3 regions of the Colwellia sp. 20A7 genome follow, and region 2 is predicted to be linked to each of the others. Evidence: predicted binding sites of a transcription regulator. Region 2 holds the regulator's gene; each other region holds the start of a gene.
What was found. The regulator FNR, encoded in region 2, switches genes on or off when oxygen is low (the NO sensors DNR and NnrR bind a similar motif). The targets are predictions, from matches to a motif close to TTGATCTAGATCAA.
Positions count from the first base shown of each region.

Region 1: GQS55_RS15600 (MBL fold metallo-hydrolase RNA specificity domain-containing protein) is a predicted target of FNR. The motif match lies at 3,938-3,951, and genes of this name have one in related genera.
Region 3: GQS55_RS00130 (OmpW/AlkL family protein) is a predicted target of FNR. The motif match lies at 4,298-4,311, and genes of this name have one in related genera.

Region 1 covers NZ_CP047130.1:3,628,120-3,634,846, reverse strand. Annotated here, with positions in the region: gene GQS55_RS15610 (hypothetical protein) at 1-736, opposite strand, end outside; gene glnE (bifunctional [glutamate--ammonia ligase]-adenylyl-L-tyrosine phosphorylase/[glutamate--ammonia-ligase] adenylyltransferase) at 871-3,786, shown strand; gene GQS55_RS15600 (MBL fold metallo-hydrolase RNA specificity domain-containing protein) at 4,148-5,803, shown strand.
Region 2 covers NZ_CP047130.1:2,899,646-2,906,372, forward strand. Annotated here, with positions in the region: gene GQS55_RS12535 (FixH family protein) at 1-16, shown strand, start outside; gene GQS55_RS12540 (heavy metal translocating P-type ATPase) at 135-2,630, shown strand; gene ccoS (cbb3-type cytochrome oxidase assembly protein CcoS) at 2,716-2,955, shown strand; gene GQS55_RS12550 (sulfite exporter TauE/SafE family protein) at 2,952-3,692, shown strand; gene fnr (fumarate/nitrate reduction transcriptional regulator Fnr) at 3,774-4,493, shown strand; gene uspE (universal stress protein UspE) at 4,647-5,585, shown strand; gene ttcA (tRNA 2-thiocytidine(32) synthetase TtcA) at 5,776-6,657, shown strand.
Region 3 covers NZ_CP047130.1:23,800-30,526, forward strand. Annotated here, with positions in the region: gene GQS55_RS00100 (DUF494 family protein) at 1-338, shown strand, start outside; gene GQS55_RS00105 (DNA topoisomerase family protein) at 460-1,026, shown strand; gene GQS55_RS00110 (5-(carboxyamino)imidazole ribonucleotide synthase) at 1,096-2,253, opposite strand; gene purE (5-(carboxyamino)imidazole ribonucleotide mutase) at 2,263-2,745, opposite strand; gene GQS55_RS00120 (Sua5/YciO/YrdC/YwlC family protein) at 3,016-3,573, shown strand; gene GQS55_RS00125 (group II truncated hemoglobin) at 3,694-4,101, opposite strand; gene GQS55_RS00130 (OmpW/AlkL family protein) at 4,417-5,121, shown strand; gene aroE (shikimate dehydrogenase) at 5,236-6,063, shown strand; gene GQS55_RS00140 (hypothetical protein) at 6,060-6,290, shown strand; gene GQS55_RS00145 (gamma carbonic anhydrase family protein) at 6,348-6,727, opposite strand, start outside.

The DNA of each region.
Region 1 (6,727 bases), 730 kb from region 2:
GCGAGCTATAACGGGTTCTACCATAATCATTGTAATAGCTGTAATTACGACTTCTGCCCCAGTCATTGTACGAAGTACGACGACCAAGTAAATCACCCATCATTGAATACATGCCATACCATGCCCAAAACGACATGCCATTACTGCCTGTTTGCCAACTACCATAACTTGGGTTACCAATTAGCTGTTCACCGGTACCAAAATCTTGTGCATTATTGGCACTTTGGCTTTGTGCTTTCGACAACGAATTAACACGCGGTAGTTGTCCATCAGACATATCAGCTAAAACATTGAGTGGATCACTTAATGCTTCAGAAAATAAAGTAGGATCAGCTGCTTGATAAATATTAAGTAATTCATCATAAAGTGCTTGGCTTGACGCAAACATTTGCGGATTATTTTTTGTTGTATTAACCCGATCAAGTAAGGATAAGTACATTGGCCCTTGTACCGTGGCATCTTTTTTAAATTCATTAATTAATGTCGATAAGTTTGGCTTTATCGCCAACACCTTCTGTGCATATTGCTGAATTAAAACGGCATTACGAACTTGGCCACTTGCTAGGGCATCGCCCAACTGTGCAACACGTTGCTCGGTAATAGGCAATTGTTGTAAAGCTTGTTCTTTAATTGGATCTCCACAAGCAGACAAGAATAAAATAGTGACTATAAATATTGATTTAGTACACATATTTTTAAAAAACTGCTGAGGAAAAGAGTATATTAGCTTTTGCATTACTGCCATCATCTCCATAAAGTGCTATGTTATTCTTAAGTTAATAGTTAATGTCGTATTAATAGCACTAACGACATATTATGTCTATTGTCTTGGTTGTTTATCTTAACTTAACTAAATAAAAAGGAACACTTTTGTCACTTCTCACCTTGTCTCAACTTAATGATAATAAGTTACTTGAACAGCAGCAACATAAAAGTTGGCAGCAGTTTAGCCAGCAGCACGCTGACAGTTATCAAATACTAACACAACAGCAGCTTGAACACTTTAAAATCGCAATTACCTTAAGCGACTTTATATTAGCAAGTGCATTGCAAGCGCCTGAATTAGTGTTCGAATTATTTGTAAGTAAAAGTGTTTACCTTACCACCACACCAGCCTACGAAACGTTACTGCAAGATTTATTAGTAGACTGTAAAAGTGAAGAGCAACTACATAAGATTTTAAGAAACTTTCGATTACAGCAAATGGTTAATATTGCTGTTGCAGACTTAGTACTAAACATTGATCTTGAAAAATCGTTAGAAAGATTGTCGTTACTGGCAGATGCTCTTATTCAAACAAGTTTGCATTGGTTAACCGAATTTTGCCAAGAAAAGTGGGGCGTACCAACCAGTAATGACGACCAACCTCAACAGTTACTTGTTTATGGTATGGGCAAACTGGGCGGAAAAGAGCTTAACTTCTCGTCTGACATCGACTTAATTTTTGTTTATCCTTATAGCGGAGAAACCAAGGGCTGCCGACGTAGCTTAGACAACCAACAGTTTTTTACCCGTTTAGCGCAAAAATTAATTGCCGCTCTTCATCAACAAACCGCAGACGGTTTTGTCTATCGGGTTGATATGCGATTAAGACCTTTTGGCGATAGTGGTCCACTGGTATTAACATTCAATGCTATGGAAGATTACTACCAAGAGCAAGGCCGAGACTGGGAACGTTACGCCATGCTAAAAGCGCGTGTTATCCCTCATTTAGCAACGTCGCCAACTCAAGAGGAAGACTATCACCAACAATTAACCACCATGTTAAAACCTTTTGTTTATCGCCGTTATATCGATTTTAGTGTTATTGATAGTTTGCGTAAAATGAAAAGCATGATTTCCCAAGAGGTTCGTCGCAAACAATTGGTCAATAATATTAAACTTGGGGCCGGTGGTATTCGAGAAATTGAATTTATCGTCCAAGTATTTCAACTTATTCGTGGTGGCAGAGTTGAAGAATTACAGCAACGCAATTTACTCACCGTTTTACCTCAGCTGGTTATTGCTGGCGAGCTCGAAGAAGACGATAAAAGAGTATTACAAAATGCTTATTGTTTTTTACGCCGTGTTGAAAATATTTTACAAGCTTTAGCCGACAAACAAACTCAAACACTACCTGATAATGATTTAGACAAACAACGATTGATCACTATTCTTAATTTTGATGCTTGGCAAGCCTTTATGCTCGTTCTACAAGCGCATATGGATGATGTGCATGCAACGTTCGAGCAATTAATTGGTGTTGAAAGCCCTAACCATCAGGCCGAAGACCAACATTGGAGTGTACTTTGGAACAGTCGTTGGAGTGATGAAGAATCTATCGCCTGGGTTGAACAAGAACACACAACTCAAGATTCGGTTATATGGAATAGTGAAGCCATTTGGCGTTTACTATCAGACTTTAGAGATGATGTAAGCAAGCGCAGCATTGGCAGCCGGGGCCGACAAGTATTAGACAAACTCATTCCTTTACTTATTTGTCACATAAAACAAGCCAAGCAAGCCGAATTTGTACTTGAACGAGTTTTGCACGTATTTAAAAGAATAGTAACTCGGACCGCTTATTTAGAATTATTATTTGAAAACGAGGGCGCTTTAAAACAATTAATACATTTATGCCAAGCCAGTAGTTGGGTAACTGACTATATTGCTAAATATCCTATTTTATTAGATGAATTAATTGACCCAACCTTGCTTCATAATCCACCGCAATTATCGACTTACGGCGTTGAGTTAAGAGAAAGTATGTTGCGTATTCCAGAAGAAGATCTTGAAGCGCAAATGGACGGCCTACGTCTTTTCAAACAAGCACAACAATTACGTATTGCCGCAGCTGATATTGCTGGGGTATTAGATGTGATGACGGTTAGCGATCATTTAACCGCATTAGCCGAAGCAATCCTTAACGAAGTAATAAATATTGCCTGGCAACAAGTAGCCAATCGTTTTGGTGTACCTTTATCAACCGTTGATAGCGAAAATAAAGGCTTCGGTGTTATCGCTTACGGAAAAACAGGTGGTAAAGAGCTGAGTTATGGCTCAGACCTAGATTTGGTTTTTGTACATCACAGCCCAGAAGGTGAAGAAACCACTGGTTTAGCTGGCGGGAATAAAGTTGTTTCATCGAGTCAGTTTTATGTGAAATTTGCCCAGCGTATTATGCATATTTTTAACACCCGCATGAACAGCGGTATTTTATATGAACTAGATATGCGTTTACGTCCGTCGGGTAACGCGGGAATGCTAGTTATCCATATCAACAATTTTGGTAAATATCAGCAAGAAGAAGCATGGACATGGGAACATCAAGCACTTGTACGAGCGCGTGTTGTTTATGGCAACAAGCCTATTATTGATACGTTTAAAACAATTCGTGAACAAGTGCTAAATAAAAGCAGAGATAAAGCCAAGTTAAAAGAAGACGTAAAAGCGATGCGTGAAAAAATGCGTAATCACCTTGATAAGTCTGACGAAACCCATTTTGATATTAAACAAGGGGTAGGCGGTTTAGTCGATATTGAATTTATCGCGCAATATTTAGTCTTAGCACATAGTTGTGAACATCAAAACTTAACAGAGCGTTGCGACAATTTAGGTATTTTTAAGTTACTAACAAAACTCGAAATATTAACCAGTGCCGAGCAAAACACCTTAACCAGTAACTATCAACAGCTAAGACATTTGGGCCATGTAGCCACGCTACGTAATGAAAACTTGCTCATCGATAAATCTTTGATTCCAGAAAAAGAACAAGTAACGGCGCTTTGGCATAAGTTTATTGAATAATTTATTCGCCTAATAATAAGAACAGGCGACTGAAGTCGCCCCTACATTCACCCTACATGTGCACTAACAAAAACATTGTTAGGCGAAGGTGAACAACATCACCGTAGGGGCGAATTTATTCGCCAGATAAAAAATAAGCCCCACAAAAGGTTTGATTATCATCACCGTAGGGGCGAATTTATTCGCCTAATAATAAGAACAGGCGACATTCATCGTCACTCCGCTGCCCTTCCTTCGTCATTCCGTTGATCACTTAATACGGAATCCCACACGTGTGGCTGTTCAGAATGACAACCATCCAAGACGGTAAATATGCCAAATCTCAGCTATACTCGAAAAAAGCATAAACAAAGGATTATTTATGAATATTCAACATCACGGGGCGGTAAATGGTGTTACTGGCTCATGTCATCAACTTCATATCAACAACCAGAACTCAATCCTAATCGACTGCGGTCTATTTCAAGGTGCAGAAAAAGATGGCGGAAAAACCAGTGCTGACAATAACCATGACACCAATGACGAAGTAAGTAACGCAGCACAGCTCACTATCGATTTTGACATCAGCACTGTACGAGCATTAATTGTCACCCATTGCCACATCGATCACGTTGGCCGAATTCCTTATCTACTCGCAGCAGGATTTCGCGGGCCAATATACGCCACAAAAGCGACTGCCCAATTATTACCTTTAGTGATTGAAGACGCGTTAAAAGTTGGTGTTACTCGCAATAAATCGATTATTGATGCCTGCTTAAAATTATTAAAAAACCAACTTATCCCCGTAGACTACAAACAATGGCAAGCAATCAACATAACGAATACAAAACCAGCTAATGAAAAATCAGCGAGTAAAGCAGCAGAGAATAAAGCAGCAGCGATTAAAGACGCTACAACGGCTAAAATTAAATTTCAAATGGCAGGGCACATTTTAGGCTCTGCTTATATAGAGGTAGAAATAGCCAGTACCCAAAACAACACGAATAAAAGTAACCATCATAAAAGCACCAAACATCGCATCGTATTCTCTGGTGATCTCGGTGCGCCTTATGCTCCATTGTTACCAGCACCTAAAAGTCCTTATCGCGCTGATACCTTAATTATAGAATCTACCTATGGCGATAAAAATCATCAACGTAGAAAAGAGCGCACTCAACAATTACAACATATTATTGAAAAAGCGGTGGCTGACAATGGCGTAGTACTTATTCCTGCGTTTAGCATTGGTAGAACACAAGAACTCTTATACGAACTAGAAAGTATCATCTTTCAACAACAAAGAGCCCAACATCAAAGAGCTAAACAACAAAAAGCCAATCAAACAGCCGTCTCAAAAAATAATCAACAAAAAAAACAGCAAACAGATCAAGCCGATCAGCTTGCAACAATGTGGCAAAATATCGACATTATTGTCGACTCACCCATGGCAGCAAAATTTACCGAGCAATACCGCAACTTTAAAACCTTATGGGACAACGAAGCTAAACGTAAACTTAACGCTGGTCGTCATCCATTAAACTTTGAACAGCTTTATACCGTTAATAGTCATCAAGAGCATCTCGACACAATTGCTTATTTAGCCAAAGGACGAAATTTTACTAACGCAAAGCCTGCTATCGTTATTGCCGCAAGTGGAATGTGTAGTGGTGGCAGAATAGTAAATTATCTTAAAGCGTTTTTAACCGACAGCACTACTGATGTGCTTTTTGTTGGCTATCAAACACAAGGAACTTTAGGACGCAGTATTCAGCAATATGGGCCAACACTCGCACAGCCCAATAAACAAGGGTATGTTTATATAGACGGTAGCCGAATAACAATTAACGCCATGGTGCATACCATTAGTAGTTATTCTGCCCATGCCGATCAAAATGGCCTGATTAATTTTGTTAAGCGCATGCACCACAAACCACAACATATAAAAATAGTGCATGGCGACGAAGATGCGAAACAAGCTTTAGCACAAAAATATCAACAACTATTGCCGAATGCCAAAATAGAAATTCCAATGGGCTAATCAGCAACACGGGTGCTCTGCTACTAAAGCAAAAGTAAGCCTAATCAACAAGCGGTAAAGAGTCATGGTGAAAAGGCTAAAAGAACAATAGAAGAAGTAACAATAAGAACAGAAATATAGCTAAGCGTTGTTATATTATTTTTATGGCATTTATTTTTTATAGTACCTACTTTTATAGGTACTATAAAATGCTTAAATCTAGAGTTGAGGATTAAGAGTGAACAACTGAAAGCTAATATCCGGAAAATAATACCCGAAAGCCACGACTAGAAACAATGACCTAAAATACAAACAAGACAACACCAGCATAGCAACAACACAATAGGCCAAACTTCATAATTTATTCGTTAAAATTACTATTAATATGAATATAAATATTTTTACGGCCTATTTTTTATTAAAATTCAATTTCTGAACTGTGTCATTCTGCACTTTATCATTATGAATTGACTTTAGCATTCATCCTTAATTACCCCAGTAAAAAGCCAGTGAAGCTTAGTACAATCAAACGTATTTAAGCTCAAATAAACAGCGATAATATTCTTTACAACAACACATAACAACACAACAATACAACAAAAAAATAAAGTAATAGTAAAAAATAACGCCACAAAAAACTATAAAAAAACCAACAATAAATTAACAGAAAAGTAACATACGAAACAATAGGTAACATCTTAGGTGGAACTTTTTCCTGTTATTCTGTTTACCCTACTATTACCCAGCGATTACTTCGTTAGTTTGAAAAAGGTTTAATAGTTTTGATACTAATATTTATAGTGGTTTATACGTACAGTGCTTGATATTAAAGGCTTGCGTGTTAGTTGATCTAGTCAATCTATAGAGTTGACAAATGATAAAAGAGCAAGGCTGCACAACTAGCTGTAGGCTGAACTGATTACAAGATTACAACAAATTACAATT
Region 2 (6,727 bases):
GATAAAGGCCCAATAAGATTTAAATAAATAGTTATTTCATTTAATTAATACTACAACTATTAACCTTTAAAGCTTTATTTCATTCAATTTGATAAACATCATACTGGTGAGATAAAGTGATAAGTACATAACTCATGAACCGTCAATGTTTTCACTGTAATGAAGCTATTCCAACTGGCATAAACCTATCCGTTGAAATAAATAACACCCAACAACCTATGTGTTGTATTGGTTGCCAAGCCATAGCCCAAACTATTGTGGATAATGGTTTAACCCAATATTATGCCGTTAGAACTGAGCCTGCACATAAAGGACAACCATTAGTTCCTGAGCAATTACAAAAAAACAAACTCCTTGATGAAGCTGTGTTGCAAAGTGAATTTATCTTTAATACTAGTATTAATCCAAATGCCCCCCAAAGTGGCTCTCAAAATATTAGTTGCAAAGAGGCTATTCTTACGGTTGATGGCATAAGTTGTGCTGCGTGTGCCTGGCTTATTGAAATGCAGTTAGACAAGTTACCTGGGCTAATTAACATAAATGTAAACGCTACTAGCCAACGAGCAACGGTAAAATGGCAAGATAACAAAGTTAAACTGAGTGAAATATTACTCGCTATAGAAAACATTGGTTATCATGCGATGCCCTTTAAGGCTAATGATGTCGAAATAAGTAATAAAAAACAAAATAAAACTTTTATTAAACGCTTAGGTATAAGCGGTATATTGATGATGCAAGTCATGATGGTTGCAATTAGTCTTTATTTCGGTGCTTTTTTCGATATGACTGAAAGCAATATATTATATCTGCGTTGGGTCAGTTTTATTTTAACTACACCTATTATTTTTTATGGGGCTTTCCCTTTTTATAATGGCGCAATAAAAGCGATTAAAGTAAAACGTTTATCAATGGACGTTCCCGTCTCTATTGCTATTATTCTAGCCTTTAGTGCGAGTGCTTGGGCAACTATCACGCAGCAAGGCGAAGTGTATTTTGAATCTGTTTCCATGTTTACCTTCTTATTACTTATCGGTAAATTTTTAGAATTTAGAGCTCGCTCACGAGCAGCACAAGTTTCCGCTAATTTATTAAAAATGATGCCATTAACCGCGATTAAATTAGTTACTATTACTGACACGAGTATTCAAACTAAGTCAAAAAAAGCAATTAATAATTCGGAAGTATTAATTGCCGCTAAACAACTTGTTAAAGGTGATTTCGTTATCATAAAACCAGGTGAAGTTGTGCCTGCTGATGGCATAATTATTTCTGGTACTAGCCAACTAAATGAAGCAATGCTTTCGGGCGAACAACTCCCTATTAGTAAAACTGTTAACGACAAAGTTTTCGCAGGAACTATTAATGGCGACGGTAATATTAGCATTGAAGTAAAAAACACGTCTAACCATTCCTTTTTGAGTCAATTGATTCGCTTAAGTGAATCATCACAAGCTCACAAGCCTAAAATAGCTCAATTATCGGATAAAATTGCTCAATATTTTGTCGCCCTTATTTTATTAACCTCTATTGCTACAGCTATTTATTGGCAACAACATATGCCTGAACAAGCTTTTTGGATCACGCTTTCTGTTTTAGTTGCAACCTGCCCTTGTGCACTTTCTTTAGCAACGCCAACAGGGTTAACCTGTGCAACTACGCGTTTAAATAAAGCGGGTATAATGATCAAAGGCGGTCATGTAATGGAAACCATGCCAAATGTTAACTGCTTTGCTTTTGATAAGACAGGCACCTTAACCACGGGTGAATTTAGCATTAGTGATATTCGTTTAACTACCGATAATAAAGAATATACAAAAGAGAAATTATTAGCAATTGCCTCTGTATTAGAGGCACATTCTGAACATCCTATAGCCAAACCTTTTACTAAATATAGAGATAACAACTTAATCGCTAAACAAGTTGAAGTACATTCGGGAAAAGGCGTTAGCGGCAGTATTGATGGTGTTGACTATGCTATAGGAAAATATACTTGGTTAACCGAAGCTAAAAATGATCCTGAAAATGAAAAACTAAGCTCAGACATAAAAGTCGCAAACTGTCTTTTAATGGCTAATAAAAAAATCATTGCCGCTTTTTATCTTGTTGATGAAATCCGTGATGATACTTTTTCACTTATTAGTCAGCTTAACCAAAATAATAAAACATTATTATTATCAGGCGATAGTCAAAGTGCTTGTGATGCTATAGCAAAACAAATACCGCTTAACGAAACCTTTGGAGGATTAAGCGCAAAAGATAAAATGAATAAGATTAAAGATGCTGAAGCTAAAGGCTATACCGTTGCCATGACTGGCGATGGCGTTAATGATTCGCCTGTATTTGGTGCAGCTCATATCTCTATTGCAATGGGTTGTGGCGCTGATATCACTAAAAGTGGTGCCGATGTAATATTACTTAATAATAAACTAAATAGCATTAATACCTTAATAACAGTATCACACCGCACTAGACGAATCATTCTTCAAAATTACTTATGGGCTTTTGGCTACAATGCGATTGTATTGCCTTTAGCTGTTATGGGGTATATAACTCCTTATATGGCGGTTATTGGAATGTCGGCGAGTTCTATTTTAGTGATCACTAACTCATTACGTTTACTTAAAAAATAAAATACTCAACCTAATTAATAAACTTAAATAAACTCAACTACACCTTTTAATAATGATTGACTGTTGAGTTAACAGTGAGAAAAACATGAGCATTATCTACATTTTAATTCCTGTCGGTACAATCATAATTGCTATCGGTATTTACTTATTTTTCTGGGCTGTAAAAACAGAGCAATTCGATGACTTAGAAAAACATGGAATGAGTATTCTTTTTGATGAAGACATCGAAGACTCTAAATCAGAAAATTCGAATCACGAAGAAAAAACCAGTGAAGATTACGAATTACCTATGTCGAAGAATAAATATAAGCCGCCAAATAAATGAATCTAGACTTATTCTCTGCATTTATAATAGGAATACTTGGCTCGGGGCATTGTATTGTGATGTGTGGCGGTATTACCACCATGCTCACTTCAGCCCTTCCTCAGTCAAATAAATATGAAAATAACCAGATACCTGTTAATAATCAGGTCTCTGTTAAGAGCCAGGTAAAACCATCAGTAGCTAAAAGTAAAACCACCCTAGTTATTTTATACAATGTTGGACGTATTTCTTCTTACGCCTTAATCGGGGCAATTGTTGGATTTACCGGATCTATCGCAGCAAAAAATATTGGTATGCCACTCGCTGGTCTACGATTACTTTCAGCCACCTTTATGATTTTACTTGGCTTACATTTAGGTCAATGGCTAATGTGGTTAAATAGGATTGAGGCTTTAGGTAAGCATTTATGGCGTTACATATCACCTTTAGCAGGTAAAGCTATCCCTGTAGACTCACCAATAAAAGCACTCTCTCTTGGCGCTGTTTGGGGTTGGTTACCTTGCGGATTAGTTTACTCAACCTTAACTTGGGCATTAGCAAGCGGTAGCATGATTACCGGGGCGAGCATTATGTTCTTTTTCGGCTTAGGTACACTACCTGCGCTATTAACTCTCTCTATTGGATTTAGTAGTATCAAGAATACCTTAACAAAACCATCTTTTAAAAAAGCAATGGCACTAGTGTTAATAACCTTTGGTATTTATAGTTTTATTGTTGCATACCACCAAGTGTTCTAATACCATAGCACTATCCTAGAAATTAGAGTAAATACATAAATTACAGTTTACTCTATTCCTATAATAATAAATGAGTAGCCTATGTTAAATAATAGTTCCCCTGGTGCACAGCATATTAATTGCCAAAACTGTAGTATTAGTGAACTTTGTCTACCTTTTACCCTAAATGATCAAGAACTTAATACTCTCGATAAAATCATAGATCGTAAACGCCCTTTTCACAAAGGTGATAAAATATTCACCGATGGTCAAAAAATGCATGCTCTTTATGCTATCCGTTCTGGCACTTTTAAAACTTTTACCGTTAATGAACAAGGTGAAGAACAAATCACTGGTTTTCACTTAGCTGGAGATTTACTGGGATTTGACGCTATTGCTGAATCAGAGCATAAAAGCTTTGCTCAGGCATTAGAGACATCGATGATATGTGAAATTCCTTATGATAATTTAGATACTTTATCTAATACTATGCCAAAGCTTAAGAAACAAGTTTTGCGTCTAATGAGTAATGAAATTCGTACCGACCAAGAAATGCTCACATTATTGAACAGAAAAAATGCAGAGCAACGCGTCGCTACCTTTTTAGTAAGCTTAAGCAAACGCTATCGTGCCAGAGGTTTATCAGCCGCTGAATTTCGTCTTACAATGACACGAAGTGATATTGGAAATTACATCGGACTTACCGTTGAAACAATAAGCCGTTTATTAAACCGTTTTCATAAAAGTGGTTTGATAAAAGTCGACGGTAAACTTATTACTATTGTAAGTCTTGATGAACTCGTGGATTGCGCTGAATTCTAACGCCCGTTCATATTTGTTAGCTTCATAATTTCTAATGCTTGTTTTAAATCAGCTATAGTTTGATTTAAAACAAGCATTAATCTCACACTTTTGATATAAATTACTTAGGCTTTATTAAAGTTTAACCAATGTATAACAACAGGGAGAATTATCATGAAAACCTATCAAAAAATTCTAGTCGTTATCGACCCATCAACTGACGAACAAAAAGCATTAAAAAGAGCAATAGACTTAGCTGCCAACATCAAAGCGAGTGGTGGTCAGGTTGAAGTAACCGCTTTTTTAAGTATCTTTGACTTCTCTTATGAGATGACTACTATTCTTTCCAACGATGATCGTGGCGCTATGCGACAGTCAGTCATTAAAGACAAAGAGCTTTGGCTAGAGAGCCTAATAAGTGATTTAAAACCTGACATTGATATTAACAACTTAGTTGTTTGGCATAACCGCCCTTTTGAGTCAATTATTGAACAAGTAATTCAAAATAATTACGATCTTGTCATTAAAGGGACTCATCAACATGACAAATTAAAATCAGTTATTTTCACCCCGACTGATTGGCATATACTCCGCAAATGTCCTTGCCCTGTTTTATTAGTGAAAGAACATGAATGGCCAAGCAACGGCAATATACTTGCAGCAATTAATGTGGGTAGCGACGAAACAGAGCATAACTCACTAAATGATAAGATCACTAAAGAAGCAAAGAAATTAGCACAACTTATTCAAGGTAAGGTTCATTTAGTGAACTCATTTCCAGGTACGCCAGTTAATATAGCAATTGAAATACCAGAGTTTAACTCTAGTGAATACAATAATACTATGCTTCAACACCATAAAAAATCGATGGCAGCACATGCTACTGAATTTGAAATTGATATCACTAACACTCACGTGGAAGAAGGCTTACCTGAACGGGTTATTGAAGAGGTAGCTGATAAAATTGATGCAGAGCTAGTTGTTTTAGGTACGATAGGAAGAACAGGTATTTCAGCGGCTTTAATTGGTAATACAGCTGAACACGTCATTGACCAACTTAATTGTGATGTACTTGCGCTCAAACCTGAAGGTTATGTGTCTCCGCTACAGTAAAAGTATTCTCTCATAATGAAATCAAAGACTGAAAGAGGTATAGTAACCTTTTTCAGTCTTTATTAAGCTAATATAACGTCAAAATAATACCCTACAAGCAACTTTAATAGCACTTTAAACTTTTAACCTATGATAGAATTTACCATCAAAAATAAAATATCTAATGTGATTAAGTGGTAAGTAGTTTTTAATGAATACTCAACAGGCTATTAGCAATAAACTAGAAAAAAAAATCAGGCACCTAACAGGCAAAGCCGTTTCTGATTACAAAATGATTGAAGAAGGCGATAAAATTCTTTGTGCGATAAGTGGTGGCAAAGATTCTTTCGTAATGCTTGACATCCTTTTACACTTAAAACGTGTTGCGCCCATTAAATTTGACGTAATTGCGGTCAATCTCGATCAAAAACAGCCTGGTTTTCCTGAGCATATATTACCTAATTATCTCGAAGAAAAAGGCATTGATTACTACATTATAGATAAAGACACCTACTCAGTAGTAAAGCAAAAAGTACCTGAAGGAAAAACAACGTGTTCTTTATGCTCAAGGCTTAGAAGAGGGTCATTATATGGTTTCGCTGAAAAGATTGGTGCAACAAAAATAGCACTGGGTCATCATATGGATGACATAGTTGAAACATTAATGATGAACATGTTTAATAATGCAAAATTAAAGGCTATGCCACCCAAACTACTAAGTGACGATAAACGAAATGTAGTAATAAGACCGCTGTCATATTGTAGAGAGAAAGATATTGAGCAACTATCAGAGCTAAAGAACTACCCTATTATTCCTTGTAATCTCTGTGGTTCACAAGAGAATTTACAAAGAAAACAAATAAAGCATATGCTTAATACTTGGGACCAAGAATCTTCTGGACGTGTAGAAAGTGTATTTAAAAGTACACAAAGTGTTAGTCTTTCTCAATTATCTGATCATGACTTATACAACTTTTCAGCACTTACCATCGATAGAACGGCTGAGCCAAAAGAACAAGAGTTTGGAGGAGCTGACATCTCATCGTCAAATTTAATTGACGTTAAAAACATAGAAATAATCGACGCTTCTTGATCCAATATTTGGAACACACAAGAGTGTGTTCCAAATATTGGCATTATTCCTTTTTTATCCTGTTTCTATC
Region 3 (6,727 bases), 1.7 Mb from region 2:
GGTTAGAAAAACTAAGTGCTTTACAAGATTCTGATGCTTATCCTTGTTTAACACGTGTAGGTAATAAATCTTTTCGTATTTATACTGAAAACGAAATGCAGTTTCTCGATACAGAAAGTCGAGGCTTCATTCTATTTTTAGAGCAAGTAAATGTACTAGATTTTACAACGCGTGAAATGGTAATTGATAGAGTAATGGAATTAGATACTAATCATTTCTCTATAGATGATCTGAAGTGGGTTATTTTAATGGTTCTCTTCAATGTTCCTGGTCAGGAAAATGCTTACTCGCAGATGGAAGAGCTCATTTTTGAAGAGCAAGAAGGCCCTTTACATTAATACCATTTGTTATTAACTGGCTTAATTATTAAGTCAGTTAATGTTGCCATATTGTTTAAACAACAATTATGGCATAATAACTTATCTTGTTATGTAAATAGCGGCTATAGATCAACAGACAATGTCCAAGTCAGATAATCCTTTATTCTCCCATCACGAACATGCTTTAGAGAAAGAATATCAAGTGTGCCCAGAATGTGGCTCTGAACTTTCTATTAAGCATGGTAAAAGTGGACCTTTTTTAGGATGTGTTAATTATCCTAGTTGTGCTTACACTAGACCCGTTGTTGAAAATGAGCGTGTTGAAGATAAAATTCTTCAAGGCAGCGAATGTCCTAAATGCAATCATAATTTAGCTGTAAAACAAGGTCGATATGGTATGTTTATCGGTTGTAGTAACTTCCCCGATTGTGATTACATTGAGCATGATGAGCCTAATGAATTAGCTGATATATCGTGCCCTAATTGTAAAAAAGGTTTAATTAAAGAAAAGACGAGCCGCTTTGGTAAAAAGTTTTATTCGTGTGATGCTTATCCCAAGTGCAAGTTTATTGTTAATTTTGAACCAGTAGTAGGAACATGTCAGCAATGCGACTATCCTCTATTATTAAAACGAAATATGGCTGCAGGCGTCAAGTATCAATGTGCCAGTAAAAAGTGCTCAGCAATGCAAAAGATAACACCATAAAAAAAGACGCTAATTAGCGTCTTTTTTAGTTAAACATCGTTAATAATACTGACGTTTAATTATGAATGCTTAACTATGTTTATTAAGGTAGCTAGTCGAAAAGTCATTTAGATCCGGGAATGCTGATTGCGACAATAGCTTTGATAACGCGCTTAAGCGTTGCGCTAGCACTAATTCATTCTCACCACTCACGTTAATATGACCCATTTTACGACCGGCACGTTTATCTTTGTTATACCAATGAATAGTAACACTTGGAATCGATAGTACTTCGTCAGAGACTGTATCTTCACCAATGATATTAACCATTGCCGTTGGTCTAACTAAAGCGGTACTACCTAATGGTAAGTCGCAAATCGCTCTTAAGTGATTTTCGAACTGGCAAGTATCGGCGCCTTGCTGAGTCCAATGCCCAGAGTTGTGAACGCGTGGTGCTATTTCGTTTACTAGCAGTTGATTACCCACTTGGAAAAATTCTATAGCTAACACACCCACATAATTTAGTTCATCGGATATAGCTTTAAAAACCTGCGCTGCTTGCTTCTGTAATACTTCATCAACTTTTACGGCAACAGATACACTCAATACACCTTGTGTATGATGGTTCTCAGTTAACGGGTAAGCGGCAACATCACCATTTCTGCTGCGTACTCCAATAAGAGAAACTTCTCGGTCAAAGTTGATCATCTGTTCCGCAACAATACCTTGTTTAACAGATGTTGTTGAGGATTTGAGAAAGCTCTCCATGTCTTGCCAGATACTATCCGCGTCTTCTACTGATTTTAAGCGCCATTGACCTTTACCGTCGTAACCTTCTAAGGCACTTTTAAAAATGACCGGTAACGTTAATGATGCTAAAGCTGCAGCAAAATCTTCTTTTGTTTGAATAAAAAAATGTTTTGCATTAGCAACATTGCATGATTCAAGTAGCGCTTTTTCTAAGCGTCTATCACCACCTATCTTTATTGCATTACTACTCGGAAATAGTTTATTCGACTGCTCACATTCAGCAAGCGTGTCATGTGCAACATGCTCAAATTCGGCGGTGATTACTTCAGCATTGGTAATTCCTTGTGCTAAATCACCATAAATATGCTCAGGGCTAATAGGTTGAACGACTTTAAGGCTTCTTACATCAAATGCTTTCACATCTAAATTTAAAGGTGTGCCTGCTAACTCCATCATGCGAGCGAGTTGACCGGCACCAAGTACAAGAACTTTTTTCATTATGAATGCTTATTCTGCTGGATTTGGATTATTTAAAATAGTTTGCGTTTGATTTTTTCTAAATTCTTCAATATTTTTTTGAATTTTTTCATCAAACGTACCAATGATTTGGGCTGCAAGTAAACCTGCGTTGGCTGCACCAGCGGTACCTATAGCTAAAGTACCTACGGCTATACCTTTAGGCATTTGTACAATAGATAATAATGAGTCTTGCCCATTAAGCGCTTTAGATTGAACTGGAACTCCAAGAACAGGTAAGCAAGTATATGCGGCCGTCATGCCTGGTAGGTGAGCAGCACCACCAGCACCACCAATAATAACTTTAATGCCTCTATCTTTAGCACCTTCTGCGTATTCAGCTAACAAATGAGGAGTACGGTGAGCAGAAACAACTTTGGTTTCATATTTTACACCTAATAGATCAAGCATTTCTGCTGCATGTTGCATTGTTGGCCAATCTGATTTTGACCCCATGATAATACCCACTGTCATGAATTTACGCCCTTTGAAAAAGTATAATGTTCTAGCTAAATGAACAAGGTTAATAAAGAAGCCTGTAATTATAACCTTGTTTCACGCAATACGGAATAATGAAGTTTTTCATTGATAGATTCTATTGTAATACGATACAAATTTTTAACCGTTCTCAGCGCATTAATATAACGTGGCACACCTAATATCAATTTAATGAAATTGCTATTAGGTGTTCTCTAGCCCACTTTGTTAAGATTGCAGCATAGAAGTTTATTGAAAGAGTGTATTGTGGACGAAAGATCTGTTGTTGATGTGTTTTTAAGTGGAGGCATTATCGCTTATCCAACTGAAGGTGTATTTGGCTTGGGCTGTGATCCCGACAATGAGCAAGCGGTTGAAAAATTATTAGCTTTGAAAAATAGACCTGTTGAGAAAGGCCTTATCTTACTTGCGGCTAATTATTCACAATTATTGCCTTATATTAATGATGATCTTATTCCACCTGATAAAAGGTATACCGTTTTATCTAGATGGCCGAATGGGATTACACAAGTTATGCCTAAGAATAATAATACAGCCGCTTGGCTAACAGGAAGGTTCAATACCATTGCCGTGAGAGTGACAGATCAACCAGATGTTGTAGCATTATGTAAACAAACGAACAAACCTATCATTTCAACTAGTGCGAACCTTTCAGGAAGTGAACCTGCAATGACGTGGCAAGCGTTAGAAAATAATGATGAATTAGCATCGAAAATAGATTTTATTATTAAAGGTAAAACGTTAGGGTTTACACAACCTTCAACCATTATTGATGCCTTAACGGGTGAAACATTCAGAGCGTAGTTGTTAGAATTCGAGAGTGTATATCAGTTTTTATTGCATTAAATGATTATGGCTATCTGTTTTAGGTGGATAGCCTTTCATCTGTAACTATATTAAACATAAGAATTTTTACAAGTATTGTTAGCAATTGACCATATGTGAGGCCATTTGATCAAAAGCTTGTCTTAGATGTTGCTCAATTTCATTATTGTTAATCACCTTTTTCATTGCATTATTCATGCAAAGCATCCATAAATCACGCTGCTTTTTAGTCACCTGAAAAGGCATATGTCTTGCTCTAAGCTGTGGATGGCCATATTTTTGCTCAAATAATCTTGGTCCACCGAGCCAGCCAGACAGAAATTCAAAAAACTTCTGTCTGATATTATCTAAAGGCTGTTTGTGAATGGCTAATAATTCTTGTAAATGAATATTAGTTTCCATTTCATCATAGAATGCTTCAGCTAAGTTACGAGTAGCTGATTCTCCACCAATAAGCTGATATAAGCTGTTTTCTTGCAAGTTATGATTGTTTGATTTGGTGATCATGGAAATTATTCTTTTAAGTTTGCTAAACATATTGATGGTTAATAAGGTAAGAAATTTATATTACTATATTCAAACATTATAACCTTAGTTGATAATGAAGGCATATTTAATAAGGTTAATAAAAAGCCGCAACGTTAATAACAAATGATATGGAGTCATTATTAGGCTAGATAACAGCCATAATTAGAGTAAATACTTGATCGAAATCAACTTTGAAATCACTTTTGTTTTTTCACTAAAAAACATTGTCTGAGATCAAGGTTTTTGTTGGTGGTAGGATTATTATGTCCCTAAATAATTAAAGGACATAAAAACATGAAACACTCTATATTAGCAATCGCATTATTATCACTTTCTCTACCAACTTTAGCTAACCAAGCCGGCGATATAATCGTTCGTGGTGGTGCAACAATGGTTTCTCCAGATTCAGGATCTGCCGGCGTAGCATTAGATGGCACACTTACGCCATTATCTCTTACTGTGGATGATAATACTCAGCTTGGTTTGAACCTAGTTTACTTTTTTGATAGTAACTGGGCTATCGAGCTACTTGCCGCTACACCATTTACTCATGATGTTAAGTTACAAGACCCTGATGGGGTTACAAGCTCTTTGTATGGTATTGATCTTAATGGTGCTAATCTTGCTGAAGTTACTCACTTACCACCAACGTTAAGTGCATTATATTATTTTGACACAGGCACAGCATTTAAACCTTATATTGGTGCAGGTATTAATTACACAATTATATTTGATGAAAAATTCACATCAACACCAAAAGCGGCAGGGTTTAGCGATCTAGAATTAGATAACTCTTTTGGTTTGTCACTTCAAGTGGGTATGGATTACGAACTTGATGAAAATTGGTCACTTAATATTTCAGCTCGTTATATAAATATTGAAACAGATGCAAAATTTGATTTAGCCGATCCATTAAATGTAGGATTATCAGGAAAAGGTAGCGCTGCAGTAGATATCAACCCAATGGTATATTCAGTTATGCTCGGTTATAAATTTTAATAAAATTAATTTGTCTAAACCAGAACAAAAAGCAGTAATTTATTACTGCTTTTTTGTATTTTTAAAATGATAATTCAGTTAGGCTACTTATACTATTTCTATAAGGCTATTTTCATGGATCAATATCGTGTTTTTGGTAACCCTATTAAGCAATCTCGTTCACCTTTAATTCATCAGTCATTCGCACTGGCAACTGAACAAGTACTTAATTATGAAATTCAATTTGCTGAACTAAATGGTTTTAATGAAGCTGTAACAGAATTTATTGCACAGGGTGGTAAGGGCGCTAATGTGACAGCACCATTCAAAGAACAAGCAATGGCGATGTGTGATGAGTTAACAGAGCATGCGAAATTTTCTGGGGCTGTTAATACGCTAACTTTTAAAAATGGTAAGATTTATGGTGATACTACCGATGGTGTTGGTTTAGTAAATGATTTACTAGCCCATAATGTCTGCCTTGAAAATAGTCGTATATTATTACTGGGTGCTGGCGGTGCTTCAAAAGGCGTAGTGTTACCTTTATTGAATAAAGCTCCCAAAAGTTTAACAATTGCTAATAGAACCGTTTCTAAAGCTCAAGCGATTGTTGAACAATATACAAATGAACCTCTTTCAGCTTGCTCATTTGAAGAAGCAAATGAACAGGTGTTTGATGTTATTATTAATGCAACGTCTGCTGGTTTAACAGGGGCAGGGTTGCCCATAGCTGAAAAGCTTATCACTGAAAATAGTGTTTGCTACGATATGACTTACGGGAAGGAACTTACCCCTTTCTTGAAAAAAGCAACAGAACTAAAGGCTAAGCAAGTTATTGATGGACTGGGAATGCTTGTGGGCCAAGCTGCGGAAAGCTTCTATATTTGGAGAGGCATAAGACCAAATGTTGATTCTGTTATAGCGAAATTAAAGTCATCTCTTTTTTATAGGTATAAATTTTGAACCAAGCAATATTATTTAATGATGATTTCTCCTTTAGTATAGAAGAATGCGCATGGTGTCTTACTGCTCAAATATCAGGGCAAAAAGCGACAATATACTTTCATTCGACTGAACTTGAAAAATTAAAAGCTATTGATGATTGTACAAAGTACGACTTAGAAGAAGTTGCTGAGCTCTGGTTAGAGAAAAATGAACTAGAGGGAAATGATATTCATATTAAAATATGATGACTCATTAAACACTGTCTATATAGTATAGTGAGTCATCAAATCATTGAATGAACTCTAATTCTTTTGATTTAAGTAGTCATTTTTCAACTCGACATAGTTTTCAGCTGATTTTTTTAGAAAGTCAGCTTCACTTTCTTTTAATTTTCTTGCCTGTTTTATCGGGTTCCCCATATATAGGTAACCACTGAGTAGAGTTTTATTCGGAGGCACTAAACTACCTGCACCAATAAATACATCATCTTGAACAACAGCACCATCCATAATGATTGCTCCCATACCAACTAGAATACGATCGCCTAAAGTACAACCATGCAACATACATTTATGACCAATAGTTACATCTTCACCAATTATGAGTGGATTTCCATTTGGATTATGTTCGCTTTTGCGAGTTACATGCAGAACGCTACCATCTTGAACATTAGTTCTGGCTC